Regions from separate parts of the Arthrobacter sp. QXT-31 genome, predicted to be linked through region 1. Evidence: riboswitches for the same ligand, from Rfam matches in the RefSeq annotation. Region 1 holds a riboswitch; each other region holds the start of a gene.

Region 1 (2,255 bases):
GATCCGGACCGAATCCTGCATTCCTTCCCCGACCTTGAGCCCGGCACGGAGGCCTGCGAACGCGGGTGCAAACACGACGCCACCGCCGTTAACTGCGGCGTGGACGCGTGGGTGGAAGCCGGCCACGCCGGCCCCTCGGGAGCAGCACGGCTGGCGTCCCTGCGCCGCCTGCTGGGCACCGACCCGCGCGCTGAGGCCCAGGAAACCAAGGAACTCGGCAGCGTCGGCTAGCGGCCCCGGCGCTGTCCGGCCGCTACCTCCCCGCCGCGCCGGGCCTTTGAGGGTAGTTTGGAACCATGACCCAACCCGCTTCAACGTACAACGATGACCTGCGTCTTGCCCATGTGCTGGCCGATTCCGTGGACGACCAGACCATGAGCCGGTTCAAGGCATTGGACCTTCAGATCGAGACGAAGCCAGATCTGACGCCGGTCACCGATGCGGACAAGGCCGCCGAGGAGTCAATCCGCGGCCAACTGTCACGCTCCCGTCCCCGTGACGCCGTCCTCGGTGAGGAGTTCGGAAGTTCCGGCCACGGTTCCCGCCGCTGGATCATCGACCCCATCGACGGCACCAAGAACTTTGTCCGCGGGGTGCCGGTCTGGGCCACGCTGATTGCCCTCGTCGACGAGGGAGAACCTGTGGTGGGCGTTGTCAGCGCCCCGGCGCTCGGCAAGCGCTGGTGGGCGGCCAAAGGCGCCGGCGCCTACTCGGGCCGATCCCTCGCGGCCGCCACCCGGCTCAAGGTGTCCAACGTGTCCAGCCTGTCCGACGCCTCGCTTTCCTACTCCAGCCTCGGCGGCTGGAAAGACCGCGGCAACCTTGAAGAGTTCCTCCAGCTGACCGAGGATGTGTGGCGCACCCGCGCCTTCGGCGACTTCTGGTCCTACTGCATGGTGGCCGAAGGGGCCGTGGACATCGCCTGCGAACCGGAACTGAACCTGTACGACATGGCGGCGCTGGTGCCGATCGTGACGGAGGCCGGCGGCCGTTTCACCTCCCTCGAGGGCACGGACGGCCCGTTCGGCGGCAACGCCCTGGCGACCAACTCGATCCTGCACTCGGAAGTCCTGAAGCGGCTGAACCCGCAGCTGGACGACCTGCTCTAGGTTTCTCCGGCCACCGCCCTGGCGCTGAACATTACGACGGCGGCCGCCCGCTTTTGGGGGCGGCCGCCGTCGTTTCTTCGGCAGAAGGCCCGATATCCGGTTCGCGTAATAATCCGCTTAACATTCCAACCGGCTTTTTCATCGGCTCTGCCGATGTCCTAATCTCGTAACAGGTCACGAGTGCCAGCGCTAAACCCCGGTTAGCTGGCCGGCAACCCTCCATTCGCGGTGGGGTGCCCCGGGTGACGACCAGGCCGATCCGGAACGGACCCGGCAAGCGCGGATCCCCGTCACACGGGGTCCTTATCCCAGTGAGGTCCCATGACGACTGCCATCATTGCTTCCACCCCCGACGCCCTCGCGCTGGACGGCCGGTTCGCCGCCGCCCGCCGCCCCCTGGCCGCCGTCACCGGCGCCGAGATCCAGGCCCCGCTGATCCAGGGCGGCCACGTCCGCTACGCAAACCTCGACTATGGCGCCTCCGCCCCTGCGCTGTCGGTCGTCTCCGCGTACCTCAACGAGATCCTGCCGTTCTACGCGAGCGTGCACCGCGGCGCCGGCTACGCCTCGCAGATCAGCACCTCCGTGTACGAGAACTCGCGGAACATCGTGCGCGAGTTTGTGGGGGGCCGCGCCGATGACGCTGTCATCTTCACCCGGAACACCACCGACTCCCTCAACCTGCTGGCCGGCTGCCTGCCCGTGGAGGACCACCACCACACGGGCGAGGTGCTGTACCTGGACATCGAGCACCACGCCAACCTGCTGCCGTGGCAGGGCGTGCCGCACCGCAGCGTGGTGGCCTCCGAAACGCTTGAAGCCACCATCGCCAGCCTGCGTGCCGAACTGGAGCACGGCGACATCAGCCTCCTCGCCGTGACCGGCGCCTCCAACGTCACGGGCGAAATCCTCCCGATCCGCCGCCTCGCCGCGCTGGCCCATGAATACGGCGCCCGCATCGTGGTGGACGCAGCCCAGCTCGCGCCGCACCGCCGCGTCAACATCGCCGCGGACGACGTCGACTACCTCGCTTTCTCGGGCCACAAGCTCTACGCCCCCTTCGGGGCCGGCGTCCTCATCGGCCGTCCCGACTGGCTCGACGCCGGCACCCCCCACCTCGCCGGCGGCGGCGCCGTGAGCGAGGCC
Region 2 (2,255 bases), 1.7 Mb from region 1:
AGGCCGCTTGAATGGGGCGCGGACATCGTGGTGCACTCGGCCACCAAGTACCTGGGCGGACACGGGGCCGCCATTGCCGGTGTCATCGTGGATTCAGGAAAGTTCGACTTCGGCAAGGACCCGGAACGCTTCCCCGGCTTCAACACGCCGGACCCCACCTACAACGGCCTCGTCTATGCCCGCGACCTCGGCGCAGGCGGCGCCCTGGGTGCCAATCTGTCCTACATCCTGAAGGCGCGGGTCCAGCTGCTCCGCGACCTGGGCTCGGCGGTGTCCCCGTTCAATGCCTTCCTTATCGCGCAGGGCCTGGAAACACTGAGCCTGCGCGTGGAGCGCCACGTGGCCAACGCCGTGGCCGTGGCTGGCTGGCTTGAGGCCCGGGACGATGTGGAATCCGTCGCCTACGCCGGACTGCCGTCCAGCCCCTGGTATGAGCGCGGCCTGAAGTACGGGCCCAAAGGCACCGGCGCGGTGGTGGCCTTTACCGTGGCGGGCGGTGCCGAAGCCGGCAAGCGCTTCGTGGATGCCCTGGAACTGCACTCCCATGTGGCGAACATTGGCGACGTCCGCTCCCTCGTCATCCACCCGGCGTCGACGACGCACAGCCAGCTGACTCCGGAGCAGCAAAGCGTTGCCGGGGTTGCCCCCGGACTGGTCCGGCTGTCCGTGGGCCTGGAGCACATCGACGACATCCTTGCCGACCTCGATGCCGGATTCAGGGCCGCGAAAGGCGCCTGACGTCTCCGCCTGACCCTGTGGCTCCCGTCCCGTTTTCCGGCCGGGAGTCACACAGCCGTCACATTCTTCGCGCAGGCGTCCGCCTGTTTCGTACACTTGGCAACAGGTCATGAGTGCCAGCGACAGCCCCGGCTTGCTGGCCGGCAACCCTCCTTCCGCGGTGGGGTGCCCCGGGTGAAGACCTGGCCTGCCGGTCTGCTGACGGCGGGCAAGCGCGTAAGAAGAGGTAGTTACCTATGACGATTTCTGTCAGCCACACCGACGCTCCGGCCGGGAAGACGCCCGCAGGCGCTGTTCTGGATGGCCCCGTTCCGGACGGCACTGTCCAGTACCGCAGCATCGGCAGCCTGGAACTCGAAGCCGGAGGGTTCCTGCCGGACGTGACCCTGGCCTACGAAACGTGGGGAACGCTCAACGAGGACGGTTCCAACGCCATCCTCGTCGAACACGCCCTGACCGGCAGTACCCATGTGACGCGCGGTGCCGGGGACGAGGAGGGCTGGTGGGAGCAGCTCGCCGGGCCGGGCGCGCCAGCGGATACTGACAGGTTCTTCGTCATTTCCATCAACATCCTGGGCGGCTGTTACGGGTCCACCGGGCCGTCGTCGCCTGCCCCGGACGGCAAGCCCTGGGGTTCCCGCTTTCCGCTGGTGACCCTCCGGGACTCCACCGTCGCCGAGGCCAGGCTCGCCGACCTGCTCGGCATCAGCAGCTGGCACGCCGTCGTGGGCGGATCCATGGGCGGGGCGCGGGCCCTCGAATGGGCAGTCACCTTCCCGGAGCGGGTGCGCCGCTGCGGTGTCATTTCCGTCGGGGCCAGGAGCACGGCCGAACAGATCGCCTTCGCCCAGGCGCAGACCCTGGCCATCCGGCAGGACCGCCACTTCAACGGCGGCGACTACTACGGCGGCCCGGAACCCGCTGAGGGCCTGGCGCTCGCGCGGCGGATTGCCCACATTACCTACCGGTCCGCCTACGAACTCGATTTCCGGTTCGGCAGGAACGCCCAGGCAGCTGAGGAGCCGCTGCAGGCGGATGCCCTGGCAGGCCGCGGCCGCTACCAGGTGGAGAGCTACCTGGACCACCAGGGCAACAAGCTGGTCCGGCGCTTCGACGCCAACAGCTATATCGCCCTGACGGAGGCTCTCATGAGCCATGACGTCACGCGCGGGAGGGGGACGCTGAAGGAGGCCCTGGCCCGGGCCACCGCCGACTTCTTCATTGCCGCCGTGGACACCGACCGGCTCTACTTTCCCGCCCAGTCGCTCGAACTCGCCGAGGCGCTGCCGGGGAACGTTGACGTGCACATGATCGAGGCGCCGATCGGCCATGACGGCTTCCTCACGGAGATCGGCCAGCTGAACGGGCAGTTGCGCGCGCATCTGCTGGGCTGAGCCGTACTGACAAGTAGCCCACGGGCTGCTTTGTGCATTTATGCAGATGCGTTCTGCACTTTTTGTCGTTGAGCTTGCAGGCAATGGCAGACCATACTCGTGTGAACCGGCGTTTCGTGGTGT
Region 3 (2,255 bases), 1.4 Mb from region 1:
CAGGAACCGAACAGCGAGCGGGCTGCGACCACGCGGTCCCCGGCGCCCAGCAGGGCACCCAGCGCGGTGAAAACGGCGGACATGCCGGACGCCGTCGCAAAGCACGCCTCGGTGCCTTCGAGGAGGCGGAGCCGCTCCTGGAAGGTGGCCACGGACGGGTTGCCGTAGCGCGAGTAGACAAAGCGCTCGTCTTCGCCGGTGAAGGCGCGCTCGGCGGCGGCGGCGGACTCGTAGACGAATCCGGAGTTCAGGAAGACAGGCTCGGTGGTCTCCTGGAAATTGGTGCGGTCAAGCCCGCCGCGGACGGCCTGGGTATCGGGGCTCCAGCCGGCGGCGTCGTGGTTAAAGGTCAATTTAGTTCTTTCCCAGGTTCGTCGGCAGGCCGCGGTTCTTCCAGCCGTTCACGGTGCGCTCACCGTAGCGGTCGGGCTCGCCCTCGAAGCCTTCGAGGACGTTGTAGGCCGTAAAACCGGCCTGCGTTGCGGCGGTGGCGGCAGCGATGGAGCGCTGGCCGGAGCGGCACAGGAAGAGCAGCTCCACCCGGGTGTCCTCGGGGGCCTGCTGCTTCAGCTGCTCGACGAAGTCGGGGTTGGGAATGCCGCCGGGAAAGGTCCACTGGATGAAGAGGGGATCATTTTCCGTGGCGTTGGTGTCCGGAATGCCGATGTGCGCCCATTCGCCCTCGGTGCGCACATCCACCAGGATGGCGCCCTCCTCAAGCTTGGCCCACGCGTCCTGCGGAGTGATGTCTCCGGCGTAGCTCATGCGTGGCCCTCGTAAACTTCCGCGCTCAGGTCCTCGTCGGAGTCCAGCTGGTCCACGGCGGTGGCGACGGCGGCGTCTGCGGTGGCGATCGCTGCCGGCAGGATGAGGGCCTGGGCCACGATGACGGTGGTGCCGTTGAAGGTGGCGGCAGGGCTGCCGTGCAGCACGTATCCCTCGGCCAGGGCTGCCGAGATACGCTCGCAGAACGCCCGGTCATCCGGCCCCGTGACGAGGCGGTAGGACAGTTTTTCCTCAGGTTTATCCTGCTGGGACGACAGCGTTGCAACGGCGGGGGCGTCTGACACGACGGATCTCCTTTTCTCACGCTTGCAGCTCGAAGGGGTCGATATGCCGAGTATTCACCTGAGGCACCCCGCCGTGGAAGGAGGGTTGCCGACCGGCCAGTCAGGGCTTAATGCCGGTACTCATTACTCCCGAAAAAAGTAACACTGACGACGGCGGCGCGCACCGCCGCCGTCGTCATCTTCCGTAACGGACCCCGCGACTTTCCCTGATCCATGGGACTGCCCGGGTTGCTCGCGTTGCCGTTACAAAGCCCGCGGCCGGGAGGATAATGACGGGAGATGACCCGCCGTAACGCCGGATGAAACCAGGCCGCAGTGAATGATCCGACCGCGAATACAGTGACTCCCATGCTGCACTTTGGATGGTTTGTGGGCCATGGCTTCGGGGTCCAGGGCTGGGGGACACCCGGCTACGGAATCGGCTACGACTGGAAGAAACCGGCCCCCTACCAGCACGCGGTCCGCGAGTTTGAGCGGGCCGGGCTGGACCTGTTCATCATCGAGGACTCGCTAACCGTCCCCGACACCTACGGCGGCAGCGCGGAGGTCTCACTGGCGCAGGCGTCCTTTGCGCCCAAACACGATCCGCTGGCGCTGGTGCCGTACCTGCTGTCCGCCACGGAACACCTGGGCATCGTGCCCACCATCAGCGCGTCCTTCTATCCGCCCTTCACCGCGGCCCGGCTGCTGGCCACGCTGCAGCACTTCTCCAACGGCCAGCTTGGCTGGAACGTGGTGACCTCCGGCAGCGACCTTGCCGCGCAGAACTACGGACTGGACCAGCAGATCGAGCACGACCTCCGCTACGAGAAGGCCGAGGAGTTCGTGGACGTCGTCCGCAAGCTCTGGCGCAGCTGGGAACCGGACGCCATCGTGGAGGACGCCCGGGCGGGCATCTTCGCGGACCACACCAAAGTCCGGCCCATCCACCACGACGGGGAGTTCTTCAAAGTCCGGGGACCGCTGAACACCGCACCGCTGCCGGAGGAACCCGTGCTGGTGCAGGCCGGGGCCTCCCCGCGGGGCAAGGCCTTCGCCGGTGCGAACGCGGACGTGGCCATTGCCCTGGCCCGCGGTGTGGACGGCATGAAGGCGTACCGGGACTCCATCCGTGCCGAGGCCGCCGCGGCCGGCCGGAACCCCGACGACGTCAAGGTGCTGTTCGTCCTGAAACCCACCGTGACC

What was found. Region 1 has a riboswitch for S-adenosylmethionine ahead of BWQ92_RS18245 (aminotransferase class V-fold PLP-dependent enzyme). Riboswitches for the same ligand answer to the same signal wherever they lie in the genome.
Region 2: linked by a shared signal. The riboswitch ahead of metX (homoserine O-acetyltransferase MetX) and the one ahead of BWQ92_RS18245 (aminotransferase class V-fold PLP-dependent enzyme) in region 1 are both predicted to bind S-adenosylmethionine.
Region 3: linked by a shared signal. The riboswitch ahead of BWQ92_RS11820 (DUF1737 domain-containing protein) and the one ahead of BWQ92_RS18245 (aminotransferase class V-fold PLP-dependent enzyme) in region 1 are both predicted to bind S-adenosylmethionine.

What each region holds. Positions count from the first base shown of each region.
Region 1 covers NZ_CP019304.1:4,014,316-4,016,570, reverse strand. Annotated here, with positions in the region: gene rsgA (ribosome small subunit-dependent GTPase A) at 1-231, shown strand, start outside; gene hisN (histidinol-phosphatase) at 297-1,109, shown strand; SAM riboswitch class IV at 1,282-1,395, shown strand; gene BWQ92_RS18245 (aminotransferase class V-fold PLP-dependent enzyme) at 1,431-2,255, shown strand, end outside.
Region 2 covers NZ_CP019304.1:698,462-700,716, reverse strand. Annotated here, with positions in the region: gene BWQ92_RS03300 (bifunctional o-acetylhomoserine/o-acetylserine sulfhydrylase) at 1-738, shown strand, start outside; SAM riboswitch class IV at 844-959, shown strand; gene metX (homoserine O-acetyltransferase MetX) at 975-2,132, shown strand.
Region 3 covers NZ_CP019304.1:2,624,125-2,626,379, forward strand. Annotated here, with positions in the region: gene BWQ92_RS11810 (O-succinylhomoserine sulfhydrylase) at 1-353, opposite strand, end outside; gene BWQ92_RS11815 (rhodanese-like domain-containing protein) at 355-765, opposite strand; gene BWQ92_RS11820 (DUF1737 domain-containing protein) at 762-1,070, opposite strand; SAM riboswitch class IV at 1,084-1,198, opposite strand; gene BWQ92_RS11825 (NtaA/DmoA family FMN-dependent monooxygenase) at 1,419-2,255, shown strand, end outside.